Regions from separate parts of the Exiguobacterium sp. s149 genome, predicted to be linked through region 1. Evidence: riboswitches for the same ligand, from Rfam matches in the RefSeq annotation. Region 1 holds a riboswitch; each other region holds the start of a gene.
What was found. Region 1 has a riboswitch for thiamine pyrophosphate ahead of thiT (energy-coupled thiamine transporter ThiT). Riboswitches for the same ligand answer to the same signal wherever they lie in the genome.
Positions count from the first base shown of each region.

Region 2: another riboswitch for thiamine pyrophosphate. It lies ahead of tenA (thiaminase II); the one in region 1 lies ahead of thiT (energy-coupled thiamine transporter ThiT).
Region 3: another riboswitch for thiamine pyrophosphate. It lies ahead of KNP81_RS12465 (YkoF family thiamine/hydroxymethylpyrimidine-binding protein); the one in region 1 lies ahead of thiT (energy-coupled thiamine transporter ThiT).

Region 1 covers NZ_JACSLZ010000004.1:100,971-106,901, reverse strand. The annotation lists gene pknB (Stk1 family PASTA domain-containing Ser/Thr kinase) at 1-536, shown strand, start outside; gene rsgA (ribosome small subunit-dependent GTPase A) at 581-1,465, shown strand; gene rpe (ribulose-phosphate 3-epimerase) at 1,467-2,123, shown strand; TPP riboswitch at 2,143-2,243, shown strand; gene thiT (energy-coupled thiamine transporter ThiT) at 2,320-2,892, shown strand; gene KNP81_RS07165 (thiamine diphosphokinase) at 2,892-3,479, shown strand; gene rpmB (50S ribosomal protein L28) at 3,538-3,726, opposite strand; gene KNP81_RS07155 (Asp23/Gls24 family envelope stress response protein) at 3,980-4,342, shown strand; gene KNP81_RS07150 (DAK2 domain-containing protein) at 4,365-5,931, shown strand, end outside.
Region 2 covers NZ_JACSLZ010000003.1:71,690-77,620, forward strand. The annotation lists gene pelG (exopolysaccharide Pel transporter PelG) at 1-1,237, shown strand, start outside; TPP riboswitch at 1,299-1,403, shown strand; gene tenA (thiaminase II) at 1,485-2,159, shown strand; gene thiM (hydroxyethylthiazole kinase) at 2,156-2,944, shown strand; gene thiD (bifunctional hydroxymethylpyrimidine kinase/phosphomethylpyrimidine kinase) at 2,941-3,780, shown strand; gene thiE (thiamine phosphate synthase) at 3,752-4,390, shown strand; gene KNP81_RS05390 (SDR family oxidoreductase) at 4,414-5,049, shown strand; partial or broken gene KNP81_RS05395 (RNA-guided endonuclease TnpB family protein) at 5,121-5,570, opposite strand; gene KNP81_RS05400 (GGDEF domain-containing protein) at 5,632-5,931, shown strand, end outside.
Region 3 covers NZ_JACSLZ010000010.1:17,934-23,864, reverse strand. The annotation lists gene KNP81_RS12480 (SMP-30/gluconolactonase/LRE family protein) at 1-323, shown strand, start outside; gene KNP81_RS12475 (hypothetical protein) at 336-599, shown strand; gene KNP81_RS12470 (GTP-binding protein) at 703-1,896, shown strand; TPP riboswitch at 1,958-2,058, shown strand; gene KNP81_RS12465 (YkoF family thiamine/hydroxymethylpyrimidine-binding protein) at 2,141-2,734, shown strand; gene KNP81_RS12460 (ECF transporter S component) at 2,727-3,302, shown strand; gene KNP81_RS12455 (ABC transporter ATP-binding protein) at 3,295-4,623, shown strand; gene KNP81_RS12450 (energy-coupling factor transporter transmembrane component T family protein) at 4,623-5,357, shown strand; gene KNP81_RS12445 (DUF1643 domain-containing protein) at 5,373-5,931, opposite strand, start outside.

The DNA.
Region 1 (5,931 bases):
CTCCGGACAACGAGGTCGTCCCGTCTGAAGAGACGGTGACGCTCGTCGTCTCGACCGGTAGCAATAAAGTCGAACTCGCCAATTTAGCCGGGTATACGTTTGAGGAGGCGACGACGTACGCCGAACAGAATAGCTTGAAAATCGTCAAACGAGACGAGTATTCAACGAGCGTGCCCGCCAACCAAATCATTCGTCAGTTACCGACGGCCGGAACAGCCGTCGACCCGGGGACGGAATTGACCGTCATCGTGTCGCAAGGGGTCGAACCGACCGACGTCTCGATTGAACGGGAAGTCAACGTCGAAATCGATCCGCCTGCTGAAGGCGAAGAACCTGTGGCACTCGATGTCGTCATTCGGACGGTAGACGCCCGTGGCGAAGTCGAAGTGTTGCGTGATAAGATAACGGAGACGACGACTTACTCGTATACACTCGTCATTGCACCGGACGAAGTCGGAACCGCGACGATCGAAGTCGACGGGGAAGTCGTCCGAACGGATACGGTGACGTACGCACAAGCAAAAGATTCACAATGAAGAGGTGGCGTGCGCGTCGCCTCTTTTTCTAAGGAGGTCATAGGATGAAAGGTACGATTATTCGATTACAAGGCGGGTTTTATGATGTCATGACGGAAGAGAAACAAGAGATCCGTTGTCGCGCCCGCGGCAATTTCCGCAACCGGAACATCTCGCCGGTCGTCGGCGATGATGTCGACATCCAAGACCAAGGAGACGGCACAGGCTACATCTTGGCCGTCGACGAGCGGTCGAACCATCTCGTCCGCCCGCCGATTGCTAACATCGATCAAGCGTTCCTGCTGTTCTCGGTCAAGGAACCGGCGTTCTCGTTCCATCTGCTCGACCGTTTCCTCGTCTTAATCGAATCGAAGCAAGTCCACCCGATTATCGTCTTAACGAAGATGGACTTGTTGACGGAGTCGGAGCTCGAAACGATTCAAGCAGCAGCAGCTTTATACCGGTCAATCGGCTATGAGGTCATCGAGACGTCGACGGAGAACGGGGCGGGGATCGAACAAATTCGTGGGTCGTTTAAGGAGAAGACGAGCGTGTTCGCCGGACAGACCGGTGTCGGCAAGAGTTCACTCTTGAACGCGGTCGCGCCGGAACTTGAACTCGCGACCGGGAAAATCTCGAAGTCGCTCGGCCGAGGCAAGCACACGACGCGTCACGTCACGCTCATCACGCTCGCTGACGGGCTCGTCGCTGACACGCCTGGTTTCTCGAGCCTCGAGTTCCCAGAAGAACTCGCAGTCGAGGAGATGCGCTGGTGCTTCCCTGAGTTTGTCGAACGGCATGACGACTGCAAATTCCGGGGCTGTGCCCATTTGAACGAACCGGGTTGTGCCGTCAAAGCGGCCGTCGAGGCGGGAGAAATCGCTTCCACCCGTTACGAGAATTATGTTACGTTTATGGCAGAGTTAAACGATAGACAACGGAGGTACTGACATGATTAAAATTGCACCATCAATTTTAGCGGCGGACTTCGCCAACCTAGAGGCAGAAGTGAAGGCGGTCCAAGAAGCCGGCGCGGATTATATCCATTTTGATGTCATGGACGGTCAATTCGTCCCGAACATCTCGATTGGTCTCCCGGTACTCGCAAGCTTACGGAAGAAGTCGGACATGGTACTCGACGTCCATTTAATGATCGACCAGCCGGAGCGCTTCGTCGAAGACTTCATCAAAGCGGGAGCGGATATCGTCACAGTTCACGTTGAAGCGACGAACCATTTGCATCGCGTGCTTCAACAAATTAAGGCGGCCGGAGCCAAGTGTGGCGTCGTTCTCAACCCGCATACGCCGCTATCGTTGATTGAACACGTGCTCGGTGACGTCGACATGGTCCTTCTCATGACGGTGAACCCTGGCTTTGGGGGTCAGAAGTTCATCGAATCGGTCGTGCCGAAAATCGCGGCGTTGAACGAGATGCGCCAAGCGCGCCGTCTCGACTTTGAAATCGAGATTGACGGCGGCGTCAACGCGGAGACGGCGAAATTATGTATCGATGCCGGTGCTGACGTGCTCGTGGCCGGCTCGGCCATCTATAACGAGCCGAGCTATAAAGACGCAATCGATAGCATTCGCAACGCATCTCGTGTATAATCGTCCATAGAACAACAAATATTGTCGCAAGGGGTGTCACATTCTGTGGCTGAGAGGCATACGCTAACCCTTTGAACCTGTTCCGTTCACACGGACGTAGGGATGTGGCGAAAATGCACGTTGCTACTCGATAGCAGCATGGCGTTTACGTCATGCTGCTTTTTGTCGTTCGCTCATAATTTAAGGAGGGAAATAGATGAAACAACGTTTAAAATTACAGGCGCTCATTGAAATCTCATTGTTCGCCGCACTCGGTTTGATTTTTGATTTGCTCATCCCGTTCCGGATGCCGCAAGGCGGGTCAATCAGCTTGGCGATGTTGCCGATTTTCGTGATGGCGTATCGTCACGGCTTGAAAGGCGGACTTGCGACCGGTGCACTCGTCGGAACGCTGCAATTGCTGTTCGGGGCCTACATCTTCACGCCGGTCCAGTTCCTGCTCGACTACACGTTCGCTTACGGTGTCGTCGGTATGGCGGGACTGTTCGCGGGTCAAGTGAAACGAGCCGCCAAAGATGAGGCAAAAAAGACGCTCGTCGTCTATTTGGTGCTCGGCGCGCTCCTCGGCTCACTGCTTCGTTACGGCGCCCACGTCTTGTCGGGGATCGTCTTCTTCGCCGAATACGCGGAAGGTCCGGTCGTCGCCTACTCGTTCGCCTATAACATGACGTACATGCTCCCGTCCTTCCTCGTGTCGGCCGTCGTCCTCGTCCTCTTGTTCGTCTCGGCGCCGCGCTTCGCGACGCTCGCGACCCGGGACGTCCGCTAATGCGGGTGTTGATTGTGGCGGCCAGCCCGGAACCAATCTCGGGACTCCCGCGTGACGTCGATTACATCATCGGCGTCGATGGGGGGTACGAGACACTGTTGAACCACGGGCTGAACCCAGATCTCGTCGTCGGCGATTTCGACTCCTTCACGGGCGAAGTGCCGATCGACGCCGTCCGTTATCCATCTGAGAAAGATGTGACCGACCTCGAGATCGCTCTCGAGGCGGCACGGGGGCATGGCGCGACTGAGATGCTCGTATACGGCGCGCTCGGCGGCCGGCTCGATATGACGCTCAGCAATATCGGTCTGCTCGAGGCGTATCCGGAGATGCGTCTCGTCACGGCAGGGCAGACGGTACGACTCGTCGGGTCGGGACGCTATGAACTCCCGCGTCAAGACGGTCACTATTTGTCGCTCATCCCATGGAAGCAGGCGAACGTGACCATCCGCGGCGTCAAATATCCGCTCGACCGTCACGATGTCGTCAGCCATGAGGCGCTCACCATCTCGAACGAATGGGACGATGAAACGGCGGACTTGATCGTGCACGAAGGTATGGTGCTCGTGCTGTATGTCAAAAAATGAACACAAAAAAATCCCATCGGCGAATGCCGCTGGGATTTATTTCGTTCGTGTATAAAAATTATACGCGTTCAACGAGACCTGATTTAAGAGCGCGAGCTGAAACCCAAACTCGTTTAGGTTTACCGTCAACGAGAATACGAACTTTTTGTACGTTTACACCCCAAGTGCGTTTTGTCTTGTTGAGTGCGTGCGAACGGTTGTTACCTGATTTAGGTGATTTACCTGTTACGTAGCATTTACGTGCCATGCGTTTCCCCTCCTTTTTTATGTGGGTTCGTCCTAATAGACACTCGTTTATATTAGCACGGGTTTTTTCACGATGCAACTAGAAAATCATAGGATGACAAGAAAAAAACTTGACATTACTGGAAAGGATTTTAATAATGAATGAGGGTTACGGCTACAATTGACCGAGTTTATGGAGCAGGTTCTTTTAATAACTAGGTACTTATTGTAGAATGTAGTGAAGGAATCATTCCGAATAAAGGAGGCTACTCCATATGGCAATTGAAATGAAGACAACATATGGCAATATTGACATCACGAACGACGTGGTCGCGACACTCGCAGGCGGTGCGGCGATGGAATGTTTCGGCGTTGTGGGAATGGCGTCTCAAGCTCAATTGAAAGACGGGATCGCAGAACTATTGAAACGTGAAAACTACGCCCGAGGCGTGGTCGTACGTCAAGATGGAGAAGACGTACATATCGACATGCACATCATTGTAAGCTACGGGACGAAAGTGTCGGAAGTCGCATACAACGTGCAAAGCCGTGTAAAATACACGCTCGGTGAAACTTTAGGATTAAACGTTTCGTCGGTAAACATATTCGTACAAGGCGTTCGTCTGACGAATGACTGACGAGAACGAAGGAGGATTTGGTGTGGGTTTAAAACGTTTAGATGGATTGGTGTTCGCGAACATGGTCGCGAACGGTGCAGCCAACTTGAGCCAGAATGCGGATTATGTAGATTCGCTTAACGTCTTCCCGGTGCCGGACGGCGACACGGGGACGAACATGAATTTGACGATGACATCGGGTGCGAAAGAAGTGGCCGCACTCAACTCGGCGAATATCGCTGACGTCTCATCGAAGTTTGCACGCGGTCTCTTGATGGGGGCACGTGGGAACTCGGGCGTTATTTTGAGCCAGTTGTTCCGTGGTTTCGGTAAAGCAATCGAAGGCAAGACAGAAGTGTCGACAGTCGATTTCGCCGAAGCTTTGAAACGTGGCGTCGATACGGCATACAAGGCGGTTATGAAACCGGTTGAAGGAACGATTTTGACGGTTGCTCGTGAAGCGGCCGACGAAGCGCTCCGTGCTTCAGAGTCGACGAGCGACTTCAACGAGTTCATGGAACTCGTGATTGTCGAAGCGAAAGCTTCACTCGAACGGACACCGGACTTATTGCCGGTCTTAAAAGAAGTCGGCGTCGTCGATTCAGGCGGCCAAGGCTTGCTCGTCATTTATGAAGGGTTCCTCGCAAGCCTCGAAGGCAAAGAACTTGAGAAACCACATGCACCGGTCATGGATGCGCTCATTGAAGCTGAACATCATGCCCACGCCGCGCAAGGATTCATGTCGACGGAAGACATCGAATTCGGCTATTGCACGGAAATCATGGTCCGGTTCCAAGACGAGAAATTGAAGGACGCGCCGTTCAACGAGGACACGTTCCGCAATGAATTGTCTGAACTCGGTGACTCGCTCCTCGTCGTCGCAGACGAAGAGTTGCTCAAAGTTCACGTTCACGTCGAGACGCCAGGTGACGTCATCACGAAAGGACAGCGTTACGGGGAACTCGTCGCTGTCAAAATCGAGAACATGCGTCAACAGCACTCGACCATCTTAGAAGAAGAGCATGGCGCCAACCAGCACGGCGTTCAAACGGCTGCTCCGACGGCTCCGAAGGCGAAAGCGCCGTTCGCGATCGTCACGGTCGCGATGGGCGAAGGTGTCAGTGAATTGTTCCGTTCACTCGGGGCGGCCCACGTCATCGAGGGCGGTCAGACGATGAACCCATCGACGGAAGATATCGTCAAGGCAATTGAAGCGGCCAACGCGAATCACGTCTTCATCTTCCCGAACAACTCGAACATCATCATGGCTGCTGAACAAGCGGCCTCGGTCGCCCCTTGCGGCGTCTCGGTCATTCCGACGAAGACGGTGCCACAAGGACTCGCGGCAGCGATCGCCTTCAATCCGGAAGCGGATGTGGAAACGAACGAGCGCGGCATGAAGGCTGCGGCAAGCGCCGTCAAGTCTGGTCAAGTGACGTATGCAGTTCGTGATACGAGCATCGACGGTGTCGAAATTCGTAAAGACGACCACATGGCGATTGCCGAGAAGAAAATCGTCGCCTCATCGGCTTCGAGCCTCGAAGCGGCGAAAGCGCTTGTCGACGCGCTCGTGGATGCTGATGACGAAATCATCACGATTTTGACGGGCG
Region 2 (5,931 bases), on a different contig from region 1:
CATCTTCTCGCAAATCTTGTTCAGTTTTCAACAGCTCGTCGTCACACGATACGTGGCGGACTTGTTTTATGAGAAAAAGGCGCATGAGATTTTTCCGGTGTTCACCGGGATGCTCAAAGTGACGATTCTCGCCGCAGGCTTGCTGTATAGTATCTTTTGGCTATTGTCGCCGCTCGATTTTCTGTACAAACTGACGTTGTTCGTTTTATTTATGACGATTAACGTCATCTGGGTCATGTTCTTGTTCTTGAGTGCCGCCAAGTATTATCAAGCGGTGGCCTATAGCTTCTTGCTCGGTGGACTCATCTCGGTCGGGAGCGTCTACGCGATCAGCCGTCTCATGGTCGACCCGTCGAGTCTCGAGCTGTTGCTCGGTTTCACGGTCGGGATGATTGTGACGTTGTTCGGGTTATTCTTCGCGATGCTCCGGACGTTCCCGCTCCGTTACGCGGTGAAAGAGTTCTCGTACTTCAAGTACTTCGACCACTATCCGGACTTGTTCGCCATCGGCGTGTTGTACGTGCTCGGGATTTGGGTCACGAATTTCATCATCTGGTTCGGTGAAGGACGTGTCATCATCGCGGACTCGTTCCTGTTCAACCCGTATTATGATACGGCCATCTTTTGGTCGTACTTGACGATTATCCCGACGCAACTGTTGTTCGTCGTCGCCGTCGAGACCCGATTTTATGAGCGCTACCGTACGTTTTATGGATTGATCAACTACGGCGGGGCACTCCATCAAATCGAGAAGGCGAAACAGACGATGACGTCCGTATTGAAAAATGAGTTGATTCGACTCGCGCGGAGCCAAGGCGTCGTGACGCTGTTCGCCATCCTGATGGCGGGCGCGTTCGTCAGTTGGATCGGCGTCCCGGATGAGATTGGTCAAATCTTTCGGATGACGACGCTCGCGGCGTTCGCGAATGCGATGATTCTCATCTTGACGCTGTTATTGCTCTATTTCGAGGACCGGCGCGGGGCGTTGTTCGTCAACATCTCGTTCTTCACATTGAACGCGTTGTTCACGTTACTGCTCTTGCCGCGAGGCATCGATTGGTACGGTGTCGGCTTTGCCGTCAGCACGACGATCACGTTCTTCTTGGCCGGCCTGCGTTTGATTTATTACATGGGCAAAGTCGATTATTACGTGTTCGCCGCGTCGAACCGGCGCAAGCTCGGCACCGAGCGGTTCTCGCAAATGGGAACGTTGTTGAACCGGCGCTTTTCGCGATAAAGGGTTTTCAGTACAGGGAAAGACTGATATGATGTGGTCGTAGACGACCGAATTTCATAATGTTTACCACTAGGGGAGTCGCGTGACGCGGCTGAGATGGACGAGGTCCAGACCCTTTGAACCTGATCTAGTTCACGCTAGCGTAGGGAAGTGGGCGAACCGATTGTTCTCGTACACTTTGTGTAAATCCGACGCCGCTTCCGTTATGGGAGGCGGCGTCTTTTTTAATCACAAAGGAGGAGAACACATGACATTCACCGCACATCTACGACAAGAGGCAGATGCTTTGTTTCAAGCCAGTTTTGATCACCCGTTCGTCCGCGAACTCGGAACGGGTGAACTCGACGAGGCGAAATTTCGGCATTACGTCATGCAAGACTCGTATTATTTGAATCAGTTTTCGAAAGTACAGGCGAAAGGCGCGACGCTCGCCCCGAATATGGAAGTGGCGAGCCGTTTTTTGACGCACGCCCTTCACACGATTGAAGCGGAGCATGCGCTGCATCGTGAGTTTTTTACGTTGCTCGACGTGACGGAGGCGGAGTGGGCGACGTTCGAACCGGCCCCGACGGCTTACGCCTATGCGATGCATATGCAACAGGCTGGGCCGACGCTCGGCGACGTGCTCGCGTCAATCTTGCCTTGCTACTGGGTCTATTATGAGATCGGGGAGCGATTGAAAGACGCGACACCCGATCATCCGATTTATACGACGTGGATTGCGACGTACGGGTCGGAATGGTTCCGCGACCTCGTCGAGGAACAGATTGAACGGCTCGACGTGCTCGCCGGACAGGCGACCGCGGAAGAGCGATTCCGGTATCAGCAGCTGTTCTTGAAGAGTTGTTATTATGAACACGCGTTTTGGGAGATGGCGTGGACGCTCGAGTCGTGGGATTTACCGGCGGGGGTAACACGATGAAGCGCGACTTATGGGACAAAGTCAGAGCCGAACGGCCACTCATCCACAACATCACGAATATCGTCGTCGCCAACTTTTCAGCGAACGGGTTGCTCGCCATCGGGGCGGCCCCGGTCATGGCATCTGCGGTCGAAGAAGTGGCCGAGATGGCATCCGTGAGCGATGCGCTCGTGCTTAATATCGGCACGCTCGATGCAATGACGGAACGTACGATGATTCGAGCCGGGCAGGCGGCGAATCAAGCGGGTCGTCCAGTCGTCTTCGATCCGGTCGGGGTCGGGGCGACCTCATTCCGGCGCGACGTCGCCAAAGCGATTCTGCAACATGTCCGCGTGACGGTCATTCGTGGGAATGCCGGAGAAATCGCGACATTGATTGGTCTCGACGCGGCGGCGCGCGGTGTGGACGCCGGTGAAACGCGAGACGATTTGAATCAAATCGCGCGTGAGGCGGCACGACGCTATACCTGTGTCGTTGCCGTGACCGGAGAAACGGATGTCGTCAGCGACGGGGACGTGACGATTGAAATTAAAGGCGGTACTGGCGCGATGGCCCGGACGACAGGGACCGGTTGTTTACTCAGTGCGGTCGTCGGTGCGTTCCTTGCGGTCGAACGGGATGCTGTTACGGCCACGGCGACGGCGCTCGCCGGCTATGCCCGGTGCGGCGAACTCGCTACCGCTTTGGCTGACGGACCGGGTGACTTCCCCGTTCACTTCTTGAATGAGCTTGGCAAGATGACGGCGGTCGAGTTGCCGAGTGACCGTATCGAGGTGGTGTCATGATACGGCCCCAAGTATTGACGATTGCCGGTTCAGATTCGGGCGGTGGCGCTGGCATTCAAGCTGATTTGAAGACGTTCCAAGAGCTCGGTGTGTTCGGGACGAGTGTTTTGACGGCCGTCACGGCCCAAAACACACGTGGGGTGCATGGGGTCGAGGCGGTGTCACCGGAACTCGTGACGCAACAACTCGATGCAATCGGTTCAGACTTTACGATTGCGGCGTGCAAGACCGGGATGTTGTTCGATGCGGCGCGCATCGAGGTGGTCGCTGATGGGGTGCGGCGTCACACATTCAATCGGCTCGTCGTTGACCCGGTCATGATTGCGAAAGGCGGGGCCTCGCTACTTCAGGATTCGGCGGTCCAGGCGCTCAAGACATCCCTCTTGCCGCTCGCGACCGTCGTCACGCCGAACGTGCCGGAAGCGGAAGTGTTGACGGGCATGACGATTCGGACGTTTGAAGACCGGATTAAAGCAGCAGAGCAGATGTTAGCGTATGGTGTCCGTGCTGTCATCTTAAAAGGCGGACATCTCGATGGCGCAACTGCGGACGATTTGGTCATGACGGCGTCAGAGACGTTCCTCTTGTCGGCCCCGCGCATCCAGACGAGTGACACACATGGAACCGGTTGTACGTTTTCGGCAGCACTCACGGCGGAACTGGCCAAAGGGCATTCCATCCTCGAGGCGACGGTTACAGCCAAGCGGTTCATCCAATGCGCGATCACGCATGGACTCGATATCGGTGCCGGACATGGACCGACGAATCACTGGGCGTATGCGACACATGGAGAGGCAGGTGTGACGCTTGAATCCATCACAACGAACCATCGCTGAGCAGTTGCGGCTTTATTTTATTTGCGGAACCGCAAACGCGGAAGACATGCTCCAGACGGTGGAAACGGCACTTCAATGTGGCGTGACATGTTTTCAATTTCGCGAAAAAGGTAAACATGCACTGTATGGGGATAAAAAAGAAGCGATGGCGAGAGCGTTGCAAACACTCTGCCGCTCATACGATGTTCCGTTCATCATCAATGATGACGTCGACCTAGCAGAGCGCATCGATGCCGACGGCGTGCATATCGGACAGGATGATGCCGAAGCCGCACGCGTTCGTGAGCGAATCGGCCCGGACAAATGGCTTGGTGTCTCGGTGCACACGCTCGAAGAAGTAGCGGCGGCCATCGAGCATGCGGATTATGTGGGCATCGGTCCGGTCCACCCGACGAATTCGAAAGAAGACGCCAGGGCAGTGAACGGGACGGTGCTCATCCGCCAAGTTCGAGCCTTGTATCGAGAGCTGCCAATCGTGGGGATTGGCGGCATTTTACCGGAACACGTTTCGATGATTCGGAACGACGGGGCGGACGGCGTCGCCGTCATCTCGGCTATCGCTTCTGCACCGGATGTGGCCATGGCCACACGGCGTTTCGCTTGTCTCTGAATTCAATTTGAGGAGGAAGACAGATGAACGTATTTGTAATAGGCGCGAATGGACAGATTGGAAAACAGCTCGTCGAACGATTGCACGAGGAAGGGAAGCATCAAGTCACGGCGATGGTGCGGAAACAAGAGCAACTCGACGACTTTACATCGAAAGGCTATCAAGCCGTTTTAGGCGACCTCGAAGGTGACGTGTCGTCACTTGAACAGGCGATGTCTGGGATGGACGTGGTCGTCTTTGCGGCTGGTTCAGGCGGTAGTACCGGAGCCGACAAGACGCTGTTAATCGACCTTGACGGCGCGGCGAAAAGTGTCGAGGCGGCTCAGGCGAACGGGAATGTAAAACAGTTCGTCATGGTCAGCGCCTTGAAGGCGGAAGATCGTTCGGCATGGCCGGAAGAGATGAAACCATACTATGTCGCGAAACACCATGCAGACCGTCTGCTTGAAGCGAGCGGGCTCACGTACACGATCGTTCGCCCGGGTGCGCTGACAGATGATGCCGGAACGGGCAAAGTGAAGACGAGCGACGTCAAGACGGGGGAAATCCCACGCGCAGACGTTGCGGCCTTCTTGGCACACGTCATCGGACATGACGCGGCCCACAATCAAACGATTGATCTCGTCACAGGCGATACGGCAATCGAAGACACATTTTGAACTACCCCCACCTACGCTTCACTTGGAGGTGGAGGATTCCTGGGTGATCCAGTCGAACGACCGGAACCTGATCAGGCTATCCCCGTCGTCCCGACGGTTGTGGAGGCCAGGATGCGCTCGGCCTCTCGTTTGAGGTTCAGTCCTGCGTTCACATCGCGGTCGTGGTGCGTCCCGCAACCCGGGCATGTCCACTTACGCAGACCGAGATGCTTCACGTCTCTGTGTCGGTGGCCGCAACTCGAACAGAGCTGGCTCGAGGCGAACGTCTTGCCGACCTTGACGACGGTTTTGCCGTACCAGTCCGCCTTGTATGCGAGCATGCGGAAGAACTCCGACCAACTGACATCGGAGATCGCTTTGCTGAGCTTGCGGTCCTGCTGCATGTGTTTCACCTGCAGGGTCTCGATGCCGATGACGTCGTGGTTTTTGACGATCCTATTTTTGATAAACGAGATGAAGACAGCGAGTGGACTTTGGTTCCGCTCGCTTTTTGTATGGATGTGTCCGTACACTCGAGAAAGGATTCGTTTCGACCGATAGAGAAAGTAAGAGATGGATTTGTTTGAAGAAAGGGGTCTATCCGTGACCACATTATTTCTCTATATGGCCGTGTATTTATTGCCGGCATTCTTATTGAGCCACCTGGCCCTAGATGTCTTGCTCCGCAATCCGCGCCAAGTCGAACATCGACTGCTCAGCCTATTCGTATTCGGCTACGCGATGCTGTTCTTGGCCGAGTTCGGTCGGCACCTGTCGCCGATTGACGCGAGCCCGGCCTTCGTCACGTACTGGTTCGGCAATGCCGGCATTTTGATTTTCGTCTGTTCCGTCCACTTTATCGTCAAAGTGACGGGAGTCGGGGCGAAACTGCCGAAATGGATA
Region 3 (5,931 bases), on a different contig from region 1:
CCATCATCGATTTCACAGTCGAAGAAGGATTCCCGGACGGCATGACGTCCGATGAGGAAGGGTTCTTATGGATTGCGCACTTTGCCGGCGGCCGCGTCTCGCGCTGGAACCCGGAGACGGGTGAAAAAGTGCTCGAGGTGCTCGTGCCGGCCCCGAACGTCACGTCGTGCTGTTTTGTCGGCGACAACTTGAACCAACTCGCCATCACGACGGCTCGTGAAGGGATGGATGACGAGGCGCTCAAAGCCCATCCGGACGCAGGGTCGGTCTTTAAAATCGATACAGACGTGAAAGGGATGCCGCTCTATCGGTTTGGACGATAAGGAGGTAAAGAAATGGTGAAGCGATTGCTCGTTCGTGCAGGCATCGGTTTGGCACTCGCGGCAGTGGCCCGGGTCGGGATCCAAAAACTATTGGATGCGAACCGGGAAGACGACCACACGTATTTGAATCCGCGCTGGGATGAGGCCCCGAGTGTCGATGCCGATAAGGATGAGGATGAGGTCGGTCTGACGCAGCTCGATTCGATTTATCGGGCCGAGTGGCAGGCGAACACGTATCCCCGCTCCGAGGCGGAACGCAAGGCGTTGGAAGAATAGGGAAAGGAACACGTCTGGGAACGGGCGTGTTTTTTTCTTGACAAGACAATGGTGACCCGTCATTATCTAAAAAGTAATGATTACGATTTAGGAGTGGGGATATATGAAACGAATTCCAATCACGGTGCTGTCCGGTTATTTAGGGAGCGGCAAGACGACGTTGATGAATCATCTGTTGAACAATCGGTCAGGTAAGAAATATGCGGTCATCGTCAACGACATGAGCGAGTTGAACATCGACGAACGATTGATTGAGCAGGGCGGTTTCTCGCGGACGGACGAAAAATTGGTCGAGCTATCGAACGGCTGCATTTGTTGCACGCTTCGTGAGGACCTGCTCGAAGCGGTACAGGACATCACGAACGACCGTGAACTCGACGGGATTATCATCGAATCATCCGGCATCTCAGAACCGATTCCGGTCGCTCAAACGTTTACATACGCCGATGACGCCCTCGGGATCGATTTAACGAGCCGCGTCTATATCGATGCGATGGTGACCGTCGTCGATGCATATCGATTCTTGAAAGATTTTAACTCGGGCGAGTCACTCCATGAACGCAAGCAGGCCATCGATGAGACGGACGTCCGTGAAGTCGTCGATCTGCTCGTCGATCAAATCGAGTTCGCGGACATCATCGTCTTGAACAAGGCGGACCGCGTGACAGAGACGGAAGTCGACGAGATGGCCGGGCTGTTAAAGGCGCTCAATCCTACCGCCAAACTGTTGACGTCGGTCCTTGCGAACGTAGAATTGACCGAGCTGTTAGACGTCAATCTGTTCGATTTCGAGCAGGCGATGCATGCCGCCGGCTGGATTCACGAGCTTGAGGCGGAAGTACATACGCCGGAGACAGAAGAGTACGGCATCAGCTCGTTCGTCTATCGTCGACGCCGTCCGTTCCACCCGGAGCGGCTTCATGCGTGGATCGAGGCGTTCCCGGAACAAGTCGTCCGCGCCAAAGGGTTCTTATGGATTGCTTCTCGAAACGACCTCGCCTGCCTGTTCTCGCAAGCGGGGTACGCCTCGACGCTTGAACACGCAGGACGTTGGCTCGCGACGCTGCCGAAGGAAGAGCGTCGTCTTATGTTCGCAGCAGAACCCGAGCTCGCCGCCGATTACGTCGAGCCGTACGGGGACCGTCAGACGGAGCTCGTCTTGATTGGGCAGCGGATGGAGCGTTCGGTCATCGAGGCCGGACTCGACGCGTGTCTGTTGACAGACGAGGAGATGACCCTCGATTGGACGACGTTGCAAGATACGCTTCCGGGGAACGGTATCGTGACTTTCACATAAACCGTTTACAAATCCGGAGTGGTCGTCTATACTTTTCGTTGCATAGACAACCGCATACATTGGACTACACTAGGGGTGCTTCGGCTGAGATGTGAGCATGGCTCCAATCCCTTATGACTCGATCCGGGTAATACCGGCGTGAGGAAGTGTGGCACTTTTTCTAATGGATTTGTAAATTGGACGAGTGGCCGCATTCTCATGGATGCGGCTTTTTTGTGTACATACAATTAAGGGGGAATAGAACATGAACAATCAATGTGAAAGGAGTCCGATCGTCGGATTCCGCTTTACGCTGAGCCCAATGACGTCTGATTTTGTGAGTGTCATCAAAGGGGCATTGAAGGAGACGAACTTGCAAAACGTCTGGCGACATACCGACGACGTCTCGACGGTCATCCGTGGACGAAGTGAGCATGTGTTCGATGTGGCCAAAGCCGTCCTGTCACATGCGACGAAGACAGGAGAACATGTGTCGATGAGCGGGACGTTCTCGGTCGGCTGCCCAGGCGACACGGCAGGAGACAATCTGCTCGACGTGACGACTGAGCCGGGGAATGGCACGGCGGGCTCGCAGTACGTATCTTCACAATTTGCACTCTATCCGCTCGGGGACCCGAAGTATATGGACATCATCTACGAAGAAATTGCGTTTGCGAAAGAGCGTGGCGTTTTCAATGACTCGATGCATTATGCCTCGGGTATTCACGGCGACATCGAACCGGTGTTTTCATTTTACGAGGCGACGTTCGACCGCGTCCGTGCGAAGACGAGCCATGTCGTCATGACGGTCACGTTCAGCGTGAACAGCCCGTCACACGAGGGACAGCAGCATGCTTAAGTCGTGGAAGTTAAAAGAAATCGTCTTGTTGGCCATTTTATCGGTCGTATTCGCTGTCGTCTATTTGGCGTTCGTCCATGTCGGGAATCTATGGGCAGGCTTGATTGGACCAATCGCGTACGAATGGATTTTTGGGATTTGGTTCATCGTCTCGATTATTGCGGCTTATATCATCCGCCGACCTGGCGCAGCATTTTTGTCAGAAGTGCTTGCGGCGACGATTGAGATGATGATTGGTAACGCGATTGGACCTCGTATTATTTTAGTCGGGATCATTCAAGGACTTGGTGCTGAAGCGGCGTTTGCGGTCACGGGCTACAAGCGATATGACCTTTGGGTGCTCATGCTGGCCGGATTTGGTGCAGCTGCGACGAGTTTCGCGTATACGTATGTCATGGGTGGACTCGTTGCCCTCAGTCCGACATACGTAGCGACGATGTTCGCGTTACGTGCGACAAGCGGAATGCTCATTGCCGGTCTGGGAGGTAAGATTTTGAGCGACTTGTTGCTTCGTACGGGTGCGCTCGAAGGGTATGCCCTCGCGCGTAAGGGACGAGTACATGGTTGAGGCAGAACAGCTGGCGTTCCGCTATCCGGACAAACAGCGCGAAGTATTGACAGACATCACGCTTCAATTAACGGCTGGGAGGACGCTCATCACAGGGGCGAGCGGATCGGGGAAATCGACATTGTTCTCTTTGATGAATCGTCTGTACCCGGATAACTGCGATGGCATCGTGACAGGCAAATTACATTTGTTTGACCGCTCTTACGACACGTATACAGCTGGTGAGGTGAATCGTCGTGTTGGAACGGTGTTTCAAGATCCTGACAGTCAATTCGTCATGCAGACGGTCGAGGAGGAATTGATTTTCACACTTGAAAATTTTGCCGTGGCGAGGGACGAGATGATGGCGCGTGTGGCCACGATTTTAGCGGAATTGCAGTTGACCGATTATCGTGACCGAGTCATTCATGACCTGTCAGGTGGTGAAAAGCAACAAATCGCTGTCGCCTGTGCTTTGATCGGGAAGCCGGAATGGCTACTACTCGATGAGCCGCTCGCGCACCTTGATCCCGAAACCTCAACCCGTTTCGTTCAGTGGCTCGACAACGTCGCACAGACGGTAAACGTTGTCGTCATCGAACATCGACCCTTCCTATGGGGCGGGTTCTTCGATAGAGAAGTGGAGCTCGTGAACGGACGCATCAACTATGACGGACCGTTCGTTGCCCGCCCGGATTATACGTTCTCTCCGGTTAAGGTGACACAAGGAAATACTGTTTTATTTCACGTACCGCAATTGAAACGAATAACATTCAAACTAGCAGCGAGCGAGCTGACCGTCGCCGAGGGTGATCTCATTGCCGTACTTGGTCGAAACGGCAGTGGCAAATCGACTTGGCTCAAGAGCCTTGCCCGCGAACATCAAGAAGTCGGACTCGTCCCACAATCTCCGGCTCGTCTGTTTATCACGAGTGATGTGACACGTGAACTCGCATATGGCCATAATCGTCCGATTGAGGACATCATGAACCGGCTCGGGCTTGGACCGTTTCGTAACGACCATCCACTCTCGCTTAGTCACGGTCAAAAACGAAGGCTCGCCATCGGGGTGATGATGCTCTCGAATAAACGGCTCATCGCGTTCGATGAACCAACTGCTGGACAGGATGAGATATCGCTTCGTGCGCTTTATGAATTGATGGTTGAACGAACCCGCGCCGGCCAGACGGTTCTGTTTGTGACGCACGACCTTAGTTTCGCCAGAATCGCGAACACATATTACTTGATGCGTGAAGGTTACTTGAGTGGGCCATATGATGCATCGCTCTGGAATGAGACAGAGCTTCTACAAGCTCACGGTTTATTGCTGGAGGAATCGTGATGACGTTTCATGAGATGAACCCGACGATTAAATTTCTGACCGTCACGTTGCTCATGTTCGGTCTCGCCTTTATGTACAATCCATGGACGCCGCTTGCTGTATTCATCGGAACGCTTATACTTCAAATTCTCTTTTCTAACGTGAACTGGAAACGCTGGGGGCTGTTCATGATTCCGTTTTTATTCACCGCGCTCGGGACATTGTGGACGACGCTCGTCTTTGGAAAAGAGGCGGGCGGGGAGGTCATGTTCACGCTGTTCGGCAACGACGTGACCGTCGAAAATGTGATGCTAGCATCGACGCTCTCCTTACGGGTATTAGCATTCACCGCGTTATCACTCCTATTCACACTGACGACGGACCCCAAACGGTTCGTCTACAGCTTGATGCAACAAGGGAAGTTGTCGCCTAAAATCGCTTACAGTGTCTTCGTCGGCTTTCGTTTCTTTCCGATTTTGAAGCATGAACTGATGCAGCTGTATGAAACGCATGCTTTGCGAGGCGTTCGTTTAGAGACGCGACTCGATCACATTCGGCACGTTCCGAATTTAATCATCCCGCTTCTGGCAGGATCGATCCGACAAGCGGAACGCATCGCGTTCTCGATGGAGGCACGCGGGTTCACGGGCGAACCACGAGCGACGTATGAAGTCGTCGCCATCACTCGGTACGACTTTCTGTTGGCGTCGCTCTTGATTGTATTGTTCGGAGTGAGCGTATGGATTGGCATATAAACGAAACAAGACGACTCACTCGGAGTCGTCTTGTTTCGTTTCTTTCACGATTCTAAACTTCGGTTTGACCGATTCGTTATTGAACGCCTCGAGCACAGTGTTCTCGTTGGCCATACGAATCTGTTGCGGCTCGCCTTTGGACGTCGTACCGATACAGAACATATGAGCCTCATGGTCGGCGAACAGCGTCTTATACGGAGTCGCATGGTGCATCAAGCGTCCTGGAGAGCCCCAGCCGACGATGATCATCCCGCCGGTCGCCTCAACCTCGTCGAGCGTTTCCTCCACGTAATGAAAGTTGACCTCGTCAAGCTGAGACTCGACGTAAGGCAGATTGTCATTGATGGCAAGCGTCGGGACGAGACTGATAACGCGCATCTCACGAATTGGTTGATCGAGATGGTTACGCATGAGCATATACGCCCGCTGCGTGGTCGTGCCGGACAAGAAGGCATCGCTCATCCGGGGCGAGTAGATAATGACGGCACAGATGACGCCGTCGACGACATCGGTGAATTCGTACGTTCGCATATATCGTTTCGTCTTGTCCTCATTGAAGACCGACTTGACGCGA